One region of the Streptomyces sp. NPDC058457 genome, then DNA from elsewhere that is predicted to be linked to it. Evidence: riboswitches for the same ligand, from Rfam matches in the RefSeq annotation. Region 1 holds a riboswitch; each other region holds the start of a gene.
The links. Region 1 has a riboswitch for cyclic di-AMP ahead of ACFWPS_RS39805 (M23 family metallopeptidase). Riboswitches for the same ligand answer to the same signal wherever they lie in the genome.
Positions count from the first base shown of each region.

Region 2: another riboswitch for cyclic di-AMP. It lies ahead of ACFWPS_RS25325 (C40 family peptidase); the one in region 1 lies ahead of ACFWPS_RS39805 (M23 family metallopeptidase).
Region 3: another riboswitch for cyclic di-AMP. It lies ahead of ACFWPS_RS24095 (hypothetical protein); the one in region 1 lies ahead of ACFWPS_RS39805 (M23 family metallopeptidase).
Region 4: another riboswitch for cyclic di-AMP. It lies ahead of ACFWPS_RS38395 (transglycosylase family protein); the one in region 1 lies ahead of ACFWPS_RS39805 (M23 family metallopeptidase).

Region 1 is NZ_JBHXLU010000074.1:15,497-19,178, reverse strand. It holds gene ACFWPS_RS39810 (M16 family metallopeptidase) at 1-1,110, shown strand, start outside; cyclic di-AMP (ydaO/yuaA leader) riboswitch at 1,302-1,465, shown strand; gene ACFWPS_RS39805 (M23 family metallopeptidase) at 1,478-2,233, shown strand; gene ACFWPS_RS39800 (GntR family transcriptional regulator) at 2,627-3,322, shown strand; gene ACFWPS_RS39795 (HPr family phosphocarrier protein) at 3,638-3,682, opposite strand, start outside.
Region 2 is NZ_JBHXLU010000033.1:45,226-48,907, forward strand. It holds gene ACFWPS_RS25315 (ATP-dependent Clp protease proteolytic subunit) at 12-647, shown strand; gene ACFWPS_RS25320 (hypothetical protein) at 655-963, shown strand; cyclic di-AMP (ydaO/yuaA leader) riboswitch at 1,325-1,509, shown strand; gene ACFWPS_RS25325 (C40 family peptidase) at 1,513-1,986, shown strand; gene ACFWPS_RS25330 (ATP-binding protein) at 2,017-2,475, opposite strand; gene ACFWPS_RS25335 (helix-turn-helix domain-containing protein) at 2,687-3,547, shown strand; gene ACFWPS_RS25340 (DUF397 domain-containing protein) at 3,557-3,682, shown strand, end outside.
Region 3 is NZ_JBHXLU010000030.1:106,335-110,016, reverse strand. It holds partial or broken gene ACFWPS_RS24095 (hypothetical protein) at 1-1,337, opposite strand, end outside; cyclic di-AMP (ydaO/yuaA leader) riboswitch at 1,348-1,524, opposite strand; gene ACFWPS_RS24090 (DUF1996 domain-containing protein) at 1,942-3,682, shown strand, end outside.
Region 4 is NZ_JBHXLU010000069.1:20,493-24,174, reverse strand. It holds gene ACFWPS_RS38405 (cytochrome P450) at 1-407, shown strand, start outside; gene ACFWPS_RS38400 (transglycosylase family protein) at 615-1,598, shown strand; cyclic di-AMP (ydaO/yuaA leader) riboswitch at 1,808-1,982, shown strand; gene ACFWPS_RS38395 (transglycosylase family protein) at 1,987-2,667, shown strand; gene eno (phosphopyruvate hydratase) at 3,046-3,682, shown strand, end outside.

The DNA of each region.
Region 1 (3,682 bases):
CGGGCCGGCGCCACCCTCGACGCGCACGCCGACCACCCCGGCGTCCGCATCAGCCTGGAGGTCCCGGCCTCCCGGCTCGCCAAGGGCCTCGGGCTGCTCTCCGACGCCCTCAGGGCGCCCGCCTTCGCCGACAGCGAGGTCGAGCGGCTGGTCCGCAACCGCCTCGACGAGATCCCGCACGAGCTGGCCAACCCCAGCCGCCGGGCCGCCAAGGAGCTCTACAAGCAGCTGTTCCCGGCCACCGCGCGGATGTCCCGCCCGCGCCAGGGCACCGAGGACACCGTCGAGAAGATCGACGCGGCCGCCGTGCGTGCCTTCTACGACCGGCACGTCCGCCCCGCCACGGCCACCGCGGTCGTCGTCGGCGACCTGACCGGCATCGACCTGGACGAGCTGCTCGGCGAGACCCTCGGCGCCTGGCGCGCCGCCACCGGGCAGCCCCGCCCGGTCCCGTCCGTGACCGCCGACGACACCGGCCGGGTCGTCATCGTGGACCGCCCGGGCGCCGTTCAGACCCAGTTGCTCATCGGCCGCGTCGGCTCCGACCGGCACGACCGTGTCTGGCCCGCCCAGGTGCTCGGCACCTACTGCCTGGGCGGCACCCTCACCTCCCGCCTGGACCGCGTCCTGCGCGAGGAGAAGGGCTACACCTACGGCGTCCGCTCGTTCGGGCAGGTGCTGCGGTCCGCCCCCGACGGCACCGGTGTCTCGATGCTCGCCATCAGCGGCTCCGTGGACACCCCGAACACCGGTCCGGCCCTGACGGACCTGTGGACGGTGCTGCGCACGCTCGCCGCCGACGGCCTCACGGACGCCGAGCGCGACGTGGCCGTGCAGAACCTCGTCGGGGTGGCGCCGCTCAAGTACGAGACGGCGGCGGCCGTCGCGGGCACCCTGGCCGACCAGGTCGAGCAGTACCTGCCCGACGACTTCCAGGCGACGCTGTACCGGCAACTGGCCGCCACCGGCACGGTGGAGGCCACCGCGGCGGTGGTGAACGCCTTCCCGGTGGACCGCCTGGTGACCGTCCTCGTCGGGGACGCGGCGCAGATCAAGGAGCCCGTCGAGGCCCTCGGGATCGGCGAAGTCACCGTCGTCGCCGCGGAGTAGGGCACACGCGGGTGAAGAGCCCTGGTGACCGTCGGGTCATCAGGGCTCTCGCATGTCCGAATTGAGGTGGAGGTTGCCTGTCTGCCCTGTGGGATGCGCTACAAAAACGGCGTTCCGTTTGGGCGGGGGACGAGCGGCCTCGTAGGTTCTTCCGGGCTGTCCGTCAGGCAGTGCGCCGCATCCGCGGCACCGGACAGTCATCGCCGAGTCCCCGTACGGCGCGAGCCAGGGGAGCCGGGGACCCATGCAGTCCCTGGGGTGAATCGGGCGCCCGCGCGTGTCGCGAGGGGGCCCGTAGGAGACCTTCCTGCTCCGAACCCGTCAGCTAACCCGGTAGGCGAGAGGGAAGGAAAGGACCAGCCTCTACATGGCGTTCATGTGCGCCTCCGGGAAGCACCGTCGTCCCGGCCGGGTGAAGCGCACCACCGCGCAGGCCGCCGGTATCGCGGCCCTCACCACCACGGGTGTCGTCGGCACCGTCTCGGCCGCCCCGGCGCTCGCCGCCGAGAACTCCGTCGAGCAGACCGGCCTCACCCCGGTCATCACGATCAGCGACTCCGTCGCCGAGCAGATCGACGCCCAGGCCGCCGCCCAGAAGGCCGTCGCCGAGCGCAAGGCGGCCGAGGAGGCCGCCCGCAAGAAGGCCGCGGAGCAGGCCAGGAAGGAGCGCGCGGCCAAGGCACGCGCCGCCCGCGAGGCCGAGCGCAAGCGCCTCAACACCTTCGTCGCGCCGATCAGCGACTCCTACGTCTCCACCGGCTACAAGACCGGCGGCTCCCTGTGGTCCTCCGGCGCCCACACCGGCATCGACTTCCACGCCGCCAGCGGCACGGTCGTACACGCCGTCGGCACCGGCACGGTCGTCTCCACCGGTTGGGGCGGGGCGTACGGCAACGAGATCGTCATCAAGATGGCCGACGGCATGTACACCCAGTACGGCCACCTCTCGTCCATCGGCGTCTCGGTCGGCCAGAAGGTCACCCCGGGCCAGCAGATCGGCCTCTCCGGCGCGACCGGCAACACCACCGGCCCCCACCTCCACTTCGAGGCCCGCACCACCCCGGACTACGGCTCCGACGTCGACCCGGTCGCCTACCTCCGCAAGCACGGCGTGAACGTCTGACGGCAGTCGGACGCGGGCCCCGCACCGAGACCGACGGGCCGAGCGCCCTTTGCGGGATGCGGGTGCGTCGTGGCTGGTCGCGCAGTTCCCCGCGCCCCTTCAGGGGCGCGGGGCTGTTTCCGATTTGCGGCTGCCGCCGCGTGGGCGCGAGCAACCCCCACGCACCCGCACCCGACCACCAAGGCGAACCCGGCAGAGCACTGCGGAAGCAACCCGCGAGATCTTCCGGAGCCCCGGCCCCTGTGCCGGGGCTTTCGTCGTTTTCGTGCACCCGGTGTCCAAAATATATCCCTGGATTCCGGCCCGCCGTCGGAAATTCCGGCTCATTGCAATAGAGTCACGGAACGGGCGCCACTCGGCGGCGTTTCACGGGGATTAAGGCGGAGGTCGGTCATGCGTATTCCGGCGCACTCGGTATGCACAGCGATCCGGGACGACATCGTCGCGGGTGTCTACGAGCGCGGCAGCCGGCTCACCGAGGAACTCCTGGCCCGCCGCTACGGGGTCTCGCGCGTCCCCGTCCGCGAGGCCCTGCGCACCCTGGAGGCCGAGGGCTTCGTCGTGACGCGCCGGCACGCGGGCGCGTGCGTCGCCGAACCGACCGAGCAGGAGGCCGCCGACCTGCTGGAGATGCGCATGCTCCTGGAGCCGCTCGGCGCCTCCCGGGCCGCCCAGCGCCGCACCGAGGCCCACCTCAAGGTGCTGCGCGGACTGGTCCGGCTGGGGCAGGAGCGGGCCAGGCGGGGAAACAGCGAGGATCTGCGCTCCCTGGGCGGCTGGTTCCACGAGACCCTTGCGCAGGCCTCCGGCAGCCACGCGCTGACCTCGACGCTCACCCAGCTGCGGCACAAGATCGCCTGGATGTACACCGTGGAGACGCCCGCCAACCCCGTGGAGTCCTGGACGGAGCACGGCGCCATCGTGGACGCGGTGGCGCGCGGCGACGCCGAGCGGGCCCGGGCGGTCACGGCCCTGCACACCGAGCGCTCGGCGGTCTCCCACCGGCTGCGCTTTTCCGGTACCACCGAACGGGCGAACGGTGTGAGGACTTCGCAACACTCCGTAAACATGTCGGGCCTGCGGCATTAACACGCGCACCGTATACAAAGAGATGTTATTCGGCGGGGTCTGTTTTCGCTGCCCCAATTCATGCGCGCCGGGAATTCACGGTCGCGCTTCTTTCGTGCGCTCGCGGTAAAGCCGGGCGCCGGGGCCTTCGCAAAGTCCGGGACGGGGCCGTCGTAAAGCCGGGCGCGGCCCTGTCGTGAAGTCATGTGCGGGTGTCATGGAATTGCGGCACATGACGAGTGGCCCGGTGCGGACTCCGGGGCTGAGGGGGAAACGGCGGGGCCGCGCCGCCCCTTGGGGGAGTGGCGCGGCCCCGGACGTGCGGGCGCCGGGCGCTCAGACGGTCTCGGGGAGCTCCTCGAGACCCTCGGCGACCAGCTT
Region 2 (3,682 bases), on a different contig from region 1:
AGGGGTACGCCATGACCCGACCGTCCGCCCGCTACGTCCTGCCCGAGTTCACGGAACGCACGGCCACGGGGCAGCTCACCCTGGATCCGTACTCGAAGCTCCTGGAGGAGCGGATCGTCTTTCTCGGCACACCCGTCGACGAGACCTCGGCCAATGACGTGATGGCGCAGTTCATGTATCTGGAGTACGCGGCTCCGGAGCGGGACATCTCGCTGTACATCAACTCCCCGGGCGGGTCGTTCAGCGCGACGGCCGCGATCTACGACACGGTCCAGTACGTGAGCTGTGACGTGGAGACGATCTGCCTCGGGCAGGCCGGGGCGTCGGCGGCGGTACTGCTCGCGGCCGGCACACCGGGCAAGCGGTCCATGCTGCCCGGCGCGCGCATCGTGCTCCAGCAGCCGTCACTGCCGGAACCGGTGCGGGGCCAGCCGAGCGATCTGGCCATCCAGGCCGAGGAGTTGGACCGGGTCCGGACACTGCTCGAAGGGATGCTCGTGCGGCACACCGGGCGCACGGCGGAACAGGTGCACCGGGATCTGGAGCGGGATCTGGTCCTGGACGCGCAGGAAGCGCTGGCCTACGGGCTGGTGGACCGGGTCGTACCCAGTCGCCGGTCCTCGCTCGGCCTGCCGGACGCGGGGTGAGCCGCCGATGCTGCCGCCGGAACTTCCGCCGCTGCCCGCGCTGACCCGCGCCGAGGGCGAGCTGATCGACCGTTACCTGGACGTGGTGGATCTGCTGGGCCGGATCAATCCGGCGCAGAACGAGGACACCTACCGCGGGCTGCGCGCCGCGCAGGCGCTGGTGCGCGCGGCGTCCGAGCTGCGTGACGCGCTGACCCTGATGCATCGTCGGGGCGAGACGGAGCTTCACGGGGACACGCTGGCACGGGCGTTGCGGGTGCTCGACGGTGAGCGCCGGACCGCTCGCGTCGCACTCCCGCCCGACTGCGTACGGTGACACCCGGCGGACTCCGGCCCCGCGCGTCGACGGCGCGACCGGGCCGGAGTCGAAACGACCCAACGGAGTTACCGCCGTTCGGCGGAGCATGGCGTGGTTTTACCTGCCCGCAGAGGCCGCTCAGCCCGCCCGTGCGGGGGTGCCCGCGAACGGCTTCCGCGCAGGTCCGGGGCTACGCAGGGCAGTTGACGGAGAATCGAACAAAGGATTGTCCACCCGAACGGGTGGGTGGTGAGTAACCCCACAAATCCCCGATTCCGTTGGGATTTTCGGACACGAGTGAGTGAAGATCCCTGTCTGACGACAAGCCCCCGCCACAGCGGCGGGGCGGTCCGGGCGGACGCCGAGTCCTGCCGCCGCCCGGATTGACCCGTCGACAGAAGTGCATCGGCAGGAGTGGAGGACCCAAGCACGACGGGTCGCCGGAACGGTCACACCACGACCGGGCCGAGCGGCCCTTGGGGTGAAGCCGTGGCAACACGGCCGGGCAACTTCGCCAGCCCGAATCCGACAGGTCATCCTTCACAGGCGGCTGACGAAGGGTTGCGCATGACTGCGCTCAATCGTGTTCCGTCGCTGATGGCCCGGGCCGGTACGGCCTCGGCACTGACCATCGCCGCCGTGGGCGGCTCGATCGTGATCCCGGGTGTCGCCTCCGACGCCTCGGCCGCCACGATGGCGACGAAGGCACTTCAGGTCGCCGCCTCGAAGAAGGGCGCGCCCTACAGGTGGGGAGCCACCGGGCCGAACAGGTTCGACTGCTCCGGGCTCACGCTGTACTCGTTCAAGAAGGCCGGCAAGAGCCTGCCCCGTACGGCGGCCCAGCAGTACAACAAGACCCGTCACATCTCGGCCGGCAACCGCAAGGCCGGGGACCTGGTCTTCTTCCACTCGGGTTCCAGCGTCTACCACGTCGGCATCTACGCCGGGAAGGGAAAGATCTGGCACGCCCCGAAGACCGGGGACGTGGTGAGGCTCCAGAAGATCTGGACGCGGAGCGTCTGGTACGGCCGGGTCAGCTGATCCGCGGCGGCGGCCGGCGGGAACTCGGGGCTACGGTTCCTGCTGGCCGGCCGCGGTGACGGTGCCGGCCGGGACGGTCCAGGGAAGTTCGATGGACACTGTCTTGCCGCCCTCCCGGGTGGGGCGCACCCGGAGCTTGCCGCCGCACTCGGCGGTCAGCCAGCGGATGATGACCATGCCGCGCCCGTTGTCCTGCTGGACCGCGGCGGGAAGTCTCTTGGGAAAGCGCGGATGACTGTCCGTGACGCCGATGCGCAGTTGTTCGTCACGGTCGAGCACGAGGTCCACCGTGAAGGTGGGTGACTGCCCGAAGGTGTGCTGCACGGCGTTGGTGGCGAGTTCGGAGACGATGAGACGGATGGTGTCCGCGGTCTCCGTCTCCGGCGGCAGTCCCCATTCGGCGAGGATGTCCAGCACGTAGGAGCGGGCGGTGGAGACCGAGGCGGGATCGCTCGGCAGAGTGACGGATGCTTCCAGGTGGTCTGCCATGGCGACGTCGTCCCTTTCCTCGGGACCGGAGTCCGACACGGTGCGGATGGTTCGAGTACGGTCCCGGACTGGTGCTTCTTCGCCAGACTGCCATTACCGGGCCGGTCAGGGGAGCGATCCACCAAGATATGCATATATCTGTCGCTCGAAGCGGTGAACTCTGCTACCTCAGACCGTATTTGGGCGGCTCGGAAGGAGTAAGGAGTAGCCCATGCAGAACGGTCCCGCGGTACGCCGCCGGAAACTGGGCGCCGAACTGCGCACACTGCGCACCGGCGCCGGCCTCACGAGCGGTGAGGCCGCCCGTCTGGTGGGCTGGCATCAGTCGAAAGTGAGCCGGATCGAGACCGGCGCCAGCGGTGTGAAACCGGCCGATGTGCGGTTACTCCTGGACGCCTACGGCGTGGTCGAGGGGCAACTGCGCGAGTTGCTCCTGGTGTTGGCGGGGTCGGAGGATACAGCAGGACGGCACCACTGGTGGCACGCCTATCGTGGGGTACTGCCGCCCGCCTACCGGGATTTCATCAGCCTGGAGTCGCAGGCCAGCGCCATGCGCACGCTGGAGACCTCGGTCGTTCCCGGGCTGCTGCAGACCTCGGAGTACGCGCGTGCGGTGACCCGGGCCGCCGTGGACGGGCGTGACGACGAGGCCCTGGACGCCCTGGTGGAGGTGCGTCTGGCCAGGCAGGACGTACTGCGCAACGATCCGCCGCTGGAGCTCAGCGCGGTCCTGGACGAGGCGGTGCTGCGCCGGGAGGTGGGCGGCCCCGGCGTGATGGCGCGGCAGCTGCAGCGGCTGATGGAGGCGGCCCGCTTGCCCCAAGTACGGCTCCAGGTGCTGCCGTTCGCGGCCGGGGCACATATCGGCATCACCGGGCCTTTCGTAATCTTCTCATTTCCGAGCACTTCTGATCTGGACGTGGTTGTTATCGACCAGTTGACGAGTAGCCTCTACCTGGAGCGGAAAGAAGACCTCCAGGCCTACACGGAGGCCTTCGACACACTCCGGATCCACGCCCTTTCGCCCGAGGACTCGTTGGATTACATCGCCGTGATAGCTGACGGCGCGTAAGGAGGCACCATGACTGCACTGCCTCGGAACGTACCTTCAAGTGCTGATCTGCACGGATTGCGGTGGCTGCGCAGCAGCTACAGCACCGGAGCGAACAACTGTGTGGAGACGGCACGGCCGCGCTCCGGCCCGTCG
Region 3 (3,682 bases), on a different contig from region 1:
GCGTAGGCGGCGCCGGTCATGTCGGGGGCGGGCGCCGTGGCGTAGGAGGCGGCCGGCTGCATGGGGGCCATGGGCGCGGGGGTGGCGGGGGCCGCCGTGGAGTACGCGCCGGCGGCGTAGGCGGTGTCGGCGGCGGCCTGGGGCATCTCGGCGTAACCGGCGGTCGCGTTCGGCGACATGACCCGGAAGCCGCCCATGTCCATCGGAGCCGGGGCGGGAGCAGCGGCGGCGGGCGCCGCGGTCGGGAAGGCGCCGGAGTCGGTGGGGGCGGCGGTCGGGAACACGCTGGTGCTCATGGGGTCCGCGGTCGGGAAGGCTCCCGCGTCGGACGAGTTCGGCATCGGGAACGAGCCCGTGGCGCCCGGCGTCATGATGCGGAAGGAACCGCTGTCCCCCACAGCCGGAGCCGCGGCCTGGGCGGTGCTCATGTCCATGGGAGGCACACCCGGGAACGCCCCGGCGCCCGAGCCGCCCGGGGTCATGATGCGGAAGCCGCTGGTGTCCGCCGGAGTCGGAGCCGCGGCCTGGGCAGGGGCGGGGGCGGGGCCCGCGTCCATCGGAGGCGTACCAGGGAAGCCGCCGGTGCCCGAGCCGCCCGGGGTCATGACGCGGAAGCCGGTCGGGTCCGCCGGGGGTGTGGCACGGCTGGCGCCGGTACCGCCCGGGGTCATGATGCGGAACGTACCGGTGTCGGTCGCGGACACGATCGGGATGCCGCCCGTCTCGGTCACCGCGGGGATCGCGCGGGTGGCGGCGAGGGCGTCGGCCCGGAAGGAGCCGCTGTCGGTCCGCTGGCTCGGTATGCCGACGGCGGGAGCCGCCGCCCACTGCTGCGCCGCGGCCTGGGCCTCGGGTGTGGGCCACGGGGTCTGTGCGGTCGGCACGGGCTGGGCTGCCGGGGCCGGTTCGAGCGCGGCCACCGCGCGCTGCTCCAGCCTCGGGCGCTGCGGCTCGCGGACGACCTCGATGTCGGTCTGCGCGGACGGACCCGCGGTCAGCTCCAGCCGGGCCGGGCCGGAGCCCTCCAACTGGCCGAGCAGGTCGGCGGCCATGGCGCTGACGGGCCGCCGCGGACCGGGCCGGGCGGGTTGCCGGTCGGAGGGGAGTGCGGCCGGGACGCTCGGCCCCAGCTTCGAACGGGCGCCCTCGAACCACTCCCGGGCGATGTTGTCGAGGCCCGGGTCGTCGCGACGGGACCGCTTGAACAGCGGGACACCGCGGGAGCGCGAACCCCCGCTCATCGCGCGCGTGGCGTTGTAGTTCCCGGTGGCGTTCTCGGCCTGGTCGTAGAGGCTGTCGATCCGCTGTCGAACCTCGTCACGGCTCTCGGGCGCCATTGAGGGGTCGTGCTCCTTCCGTACTCCGCCTACCGAGTTAGCTGTCGGGTTCGGGCGGTGAAGTCCGGAAGGCATGCCCTACGGCCGCCGTCCTCACGGACGTTCGGCCGATTCACCCCAGTGGTTCGGTTGGGTCCCCGGTTCCGGATACGCCCCTGGGAGGCGCCGGATTCGGCGGAGGCCGCGCGGCCCGACGGGATTCGCCGGGGGGAGCCGAGCGGCTTGCCCGTCAACTTAGCCAACTTGTGTCACTCGTGTGAAGGTTGAAGTGCGTAATGTCCGATACGTATTTGTGATGTTCGTCTTAGCGTTCGGAACTCGACCGCACGGGACGGCATTTCGCGCGCATCCATTGCTTTCTCTGGGTCACCGGGGCGTTGCCGTCGGTCGCGTCGCCCTGTTCCGGAACTGTTCCGGAACACGCGCTTTCTGTGAGGTCGCCGTGAATTCGTGGGTCTGTTGAACACAGTGGCGCCGCGGCCCGTATAAGGCCGGGGATTTCCATGTCCGGCCGACCACGAGACGCAGGGGAACGACCTTGAGACGCAACAGGCGCAGACGCCCGACCGGCGCACAACGCGCGACCTTCGCAGCGGTCGCCCTGATGCTCGGCGGCGGAGGACTGGTCGCGGTGAACGTCTATGCCTCGGCCACCGAGGGCGGCGGGGACCAGCAGGCCCAGGTCGCCACCGGCCAGGTGCTGTCCGCGCCCACCATCTACTGCCCCGACGTCGGCGGCCGGCTGACGGCGGTACCCGACGGGGCGCGGGCCGACGTCGACAACGAACTCGCCCAGCTGGACCAGCAGATCGTGGCGGCCTACCAGCAACTCACGGAGTCCGCCGCGGCGATCGAGCAGAACCCCGGCCTCGCCGACCAGACGATCATGAACCCGCTGAAGGAGAAGCGGTCCGAGTCGCTCCAGCGCATCGCCGACGCCATCGGCCGTGAGGGCGACCGCCCGCAGGGCCTGGACGACCTCGCCGCCTGCACCCTGCGCTCCTCCAACCAGGGCGACGGGCAGTCCGCGGCCCCCCAGGGCAGTGCCACGCCGAGCCAGAGCGGGCAGGGCAGTGCCGCGCCGAGTCAGGGCACCGGCGCCGGCGGCCAGGGCGGCAACGGCCCGGTCGCCGCCGACTACGCGGACATCACCTCGGTGCAGCCCAATGCCAACACCCCGGCCGAACAGTCCGGCGGCTCCACCGGCACCTTCTCCTCCAGCTGCGGCGTCAACGCGAACGGCCTGTTCAACTCCGACAACGTGATCGTCGCGCCCGGTGTCTCCAACGGCGCCCACCACTTCCACGACTACATCGGCAACCAGTCCAACAACGCCTTCGCCAGCGACCAGGACCTGGCGAACGCCGCCACCAGCTGCGCGGACCAGGGCGACAAATCCACGTACTACTGGCCCGTGCTGCGGCTGCAGAACGGCAAGGAGGAGCGGGACGCCGACAAGCCGGGCGGCGGCACCGAGGGCAACGCCGGACAGATCGTCACGGCCAAGGAGGTCACGCTGACCTTCGAGGGCAACCCGACCTCCAAGGTCACCGAGATGCCGCGGCTGCTGCGCATCATCACCGGTGACGCCAAGGCGTTCGTCAACGGCCCGGCCAACGCCAACGCCTCCTGGAGCTGTACCGGTTACGAGGACCGGCAGCTCAAGGACAAGTACCCGCTCTGCCCCTCGGGCAGTGACGTCGTGCGCACGTTCAGGTTCCAGAGCTGCTGGGACGGCCGGAACATCGACAGCGCCAACCACCGCACCCATGTGGCCTTCGAAGCCCCCGACGGCAGCTGCCCGGCCGGATTCCAGGCCATCCCGCAGCTGGTGCAGCGCATCGTCTACGCCGTGGACGCGCCGAGCCTCCAGGACGGCGGCCGCACGGTCCCGCTGTTCGCGGTGGACTCGTTCCCCGAGCAGCTGCACAAGCCGGTCACCGACCACGGCGACTTCATCAACGTCTTCGACGAGAGCCTGATGCGGAAGATGGTCGACTGCATCAACTCCGGCCGCAAGTGCGGTGCGGGGGCCGACGAGCAGCCGCCGGCCGAGAGTGCGGAGCCGTCCGAGCGGAGCGACACCGCGAGCCCGGTCGCCCCGCCGGCCGAGACGCAGAGCGCGGAGCCGTCCGAGCCGGTGACCGAGCAGCCGTCGTCCGAGCCCCCGGCCGACACCCCGGTCACCGAGACCGCCCCCGCCTCGGACAGCGCCTCCACCCCCGCCGCCGGCGGCACCGAGCTGCCGAGGGTCTACGCGACCGCGTCGCCGAAGAAGACGTCGACCACGAAGTCGTCGGGCGGCGGCGTCATCAGCAAGCCGACGCAGCGGCCCGACACCGAGG
Region 4 (3,682 bases), on a different contig from region 1:
TGGAGACCGGTGTCGAGGAACTGCTGCGCTACGACGGGCCGGTGGAGCTGGCCACCTGGCGGTTCGCCACCGAGCCGGTCGACATCGGCGGGCAGCACATCGCGCCCGGCGACCCGGTCCTGGTCGTCCTGGCCGCGGCGGACCGGGACCCGGAGCGGTTCGCCCGGCCGGACACCCTCGATCTCTCACGGCGGGACAACCAGCACCTCGGATACGGCCACGGCATCCACTACTGCCTCGGCGCCCCGCTCGCCCGCCTGGAGGGCCAGACCGCCCTCGCCACCCTCCTCACCCGCCTACCTGACCTGCGACTCGCGGCGGACGAAGGGGAGTTGCGGTGGCGCGGCGGGCTCATCATGCGCGGACTGCGCACGCTGCCCGTGGAGTTCACGCCCGCAGGTCGCTGAGCTCTTGCCGAAGCCCTGGAGTCCCTTGTCGAGCCCTTACCGGCCCGTACGGGCAAAACGTGACTAGCGTTCAAGTCTGTGATCTTCACGTGATCTGCGCGGCATTAACTTGTGACAAGTGATCGTCTGCCGATACGTTCACCCATCAGTGCGGCGCCCTGCGGGACCCGCCGCGCCGGTCACCGCTGTCGCTCGAAAGGTTTCCGCATGCTCTCCGGGAACGGTCGTCACCGTCGCCCCCGTCAGGCTCCGGCTCTTCTCGTCGCGGCCGGCGTGACCGGCTCCGCCATCGCCATCCCGCTCCTCGGTGCGGTGAGCGCCCACGCGGCCGACGGCTCCACCTGGGACCAGGTGGCCGAGTGCGAGAGCGGCGGCTCCTGGAGCGCCGACAACGGCACCGGCTACTACGGCGGCCTGCAGATGTCCCTGGACGACTGGAGCAAGTACGGGGGCCTGGACTACGCCGGTACGCCCGACCAGGCGAGCCGTTCGCAGCAGATAGCGGTCGCCGAGAAGATACTCGCCGACCAGGGCACCAAGCCCTGGCGGACCTGTGCGCTGCTCGCCGGGCTCTCGTCCGACGACGCCTCGGTGAACGTCGACACGGGACTCGACGACTCGGGTGATTCATCCGGTTCCTCCGACTCGTCGGACTCGTCCTCCGGGCTGTCGGATTCGTCTTCTTCCTCCTCCTCCGATTCCGGCTCCTCCTCGGGCGCCGCGGACTCCGGGGGTGACTCCGCCACTCCCTCCCCGAGTGCGAGCGGTGACTCCAAGACGGACACTCCCAGCAAATCCACCAAGACGGACAAGTCGGAATCTTCTGGCTCGGGTACCTCGAAGGCGAGTGGGAATCCCGTTGTCCCCGAGACCGACGACTCGGACAATTCGGGGCAGGCTGAAGGCTCTTGGAGTCTGGTCGACACGGGGGCCGTCAGCAGCGCCGGCAAGCATCGGGGCGGCTCGGCGGACGAAAGCGTGACAAACGGTCAGAGTGCCACCTCCTCCGGCCGCCACGCCTCCCATGACAGCGGCACCTACACCGTCCGCGCCGGCGACACCCTCGCCTCCATCGCCGACTCCCTTGACCTCGACGGCGGATGGCGTGCGCTCTATGCCGCGAACGAGGCGGCCATCGGTGCCGACCCCAACGACATCAGCGCCGGTCAGACCCTGAAACTCGGTAGCTAAACGGACGAAAGGTGGCGGGAGTTGGCGTCCCCTGGCCGCCCTGATTAGAAGTTAAATGTCCGGTTTGGTGAAAGTGTGGGATGAGTCTCAGAAGCCCTGATCATCTTTGAAATTCACCTGATGCCCTGTTTACGGTCAAGGCCGCTCGTCACCACGAGCCCCGGCCGTCGCAACGCCGAGTCCTGCCAGCGGCCGTCCGGGAACAGTCGACGCGTCAAGCGCCGTAGGCAGGAGCGGGGGACCCAAGGTAAGTGCCGGGACCGGTAGTCGAGACTGCCGATCCGGCTCGGGGTGAAGCCGCGCACCGACACACGGGTGTGCGGCCGGGCAACTCAACCGGCCCGAACCCGACAGCTCACCTCGCAGGCGTCGGTGAGGGGATCGATCCATGCTGTTTTCCGGCAAGGGCAAGCACCGTCGTCCGTCCAAGGCCGTCCGCGCCATCGCTGTCGCCGGTGTCACCGGCATCGCCGTCGCTGCCCCGCTGATGGCGGCCGGCAGCGCTTCCGCCGCCACCGCCTCCGAGTGGGACGCCGTCGCCCAGTGCGAGTCCGGCGGCAACTGGGCCATCAACACCGGCAACGGCTACTACGGCGGTCTGCAGTTCTCCGCCTCCACCTGGGCCGCGTACGGCGGCACGCAGTACGCCGCGCAGGCCAACCAGGCCACCAAGGCGCAGCAGATCCAGATCGCCGAGAAGGTGCTCGCCGCACAGGGCAAGGGTGCCTGGCCGGTCTGCGGCACGGGCCTGTCCAGCGCCGCCTACACCGGCAGCAGCGCCGGCTCCTCGTCGAGCAGCAGCGCCGGCACGACCACCCGGTCGACCGACACGCAGGCCGCCTCCCGCTCCGCCGAGCGTCCGGCCGCGACCAAGACCGTCACCACCCCGGCCGGCAAGAAGGTCAAGAAGGGCGACGGCGAGTACAAGGTCGTCAAGGGTGACACCCTCAGCTCGATCGCCGAGAAGCACAAGGTCAAGGGTGGCTGGCCGGCGCTGTTCAAGCTGAACAAGGACATCGTCGCCGACGCCGACTTCATCTACCCGGGTCAGCAGCTGCACCTGAAGTAGCAGGACGCGGGGCGGCCGCCGTAAGCACTGGAGGCGCCCAGCTGAACCACAGCGCCCACACAGCCGTGGTCCCCATAGTGGAGACCACGTGAGGGCCACCCCCGTCCCCACGGGCCCCCGCCTCGGTGCGTTTTCCCCCGTACGCACCGGGGCGGGGTTTCTCTTTGCCGTCACCTTCTTGGCCCGCTCTTCTCCCGTTCTTCATCGGGACCCCCTTTGTTCCGCACGTGAACAATGAGTACCGTCTGTGTGTCCACGGGTCGGTCGGTCGTGCCGGCCGACGGCCCTGGGACGGTTAGGCTCTAGTCGCAAGGCTGAGCAAGGGCCGGCAAGGCCCGCGTGCGCCCCGCACAACCAGCGTCACATCCCAAGAAGGAGATGCTCGTGCCGTCCATCGACGTCGTCGTAGCCCGGGAAATCCTGGACTCCCGAGGCAACCCCACGGTCGAGGTCGAGGTCGGCCTCGACGACGGCAGCACGGGTCGTGCCGCCGTTCCGTCCGGCGCCTCCACCGGTGCCTTCGAGGCCATCGAGCTCCGTGACGGTGACCCCAACCGCTACCTGGGCAAGGGTGTCGAGAAGGCCGTCCTCGCCGTCATCGAGCAGATCGGCCCGGAGCTGGTCGGCTACGACGCCACCGAGCAGCGCCTGATCGACCAGGCCATGTTCGACCTGGACGCCACCGACAACAAGGGCTCGCTCGGCGCCAACGCCATCCTCGGCGTCTCCCTCGCCGTCGCGCACGCCGCTTCCGAGGCGTCCGACCTCCCGCTGTTCCGCTACCTCGGTGGCCCGAACGCGCACCTGCTCCCCGTCCCGATGATGAACATCCTCAACGGCGGCTCGCACGCGGACTCCAACGTCGACATCCAGGAGTTCATGATCGCCCCGATCGGCGCGGAGTCCTTCTCCGAGGCGCTGCGCTGGGGTGCCGAGGTCTACCACACCCTCAAGAAGGTCCTGAAGTCGAAGGGCCTGGCCACCGGTCTCGGCGACGAGGGCGGCTTCGCGCCGA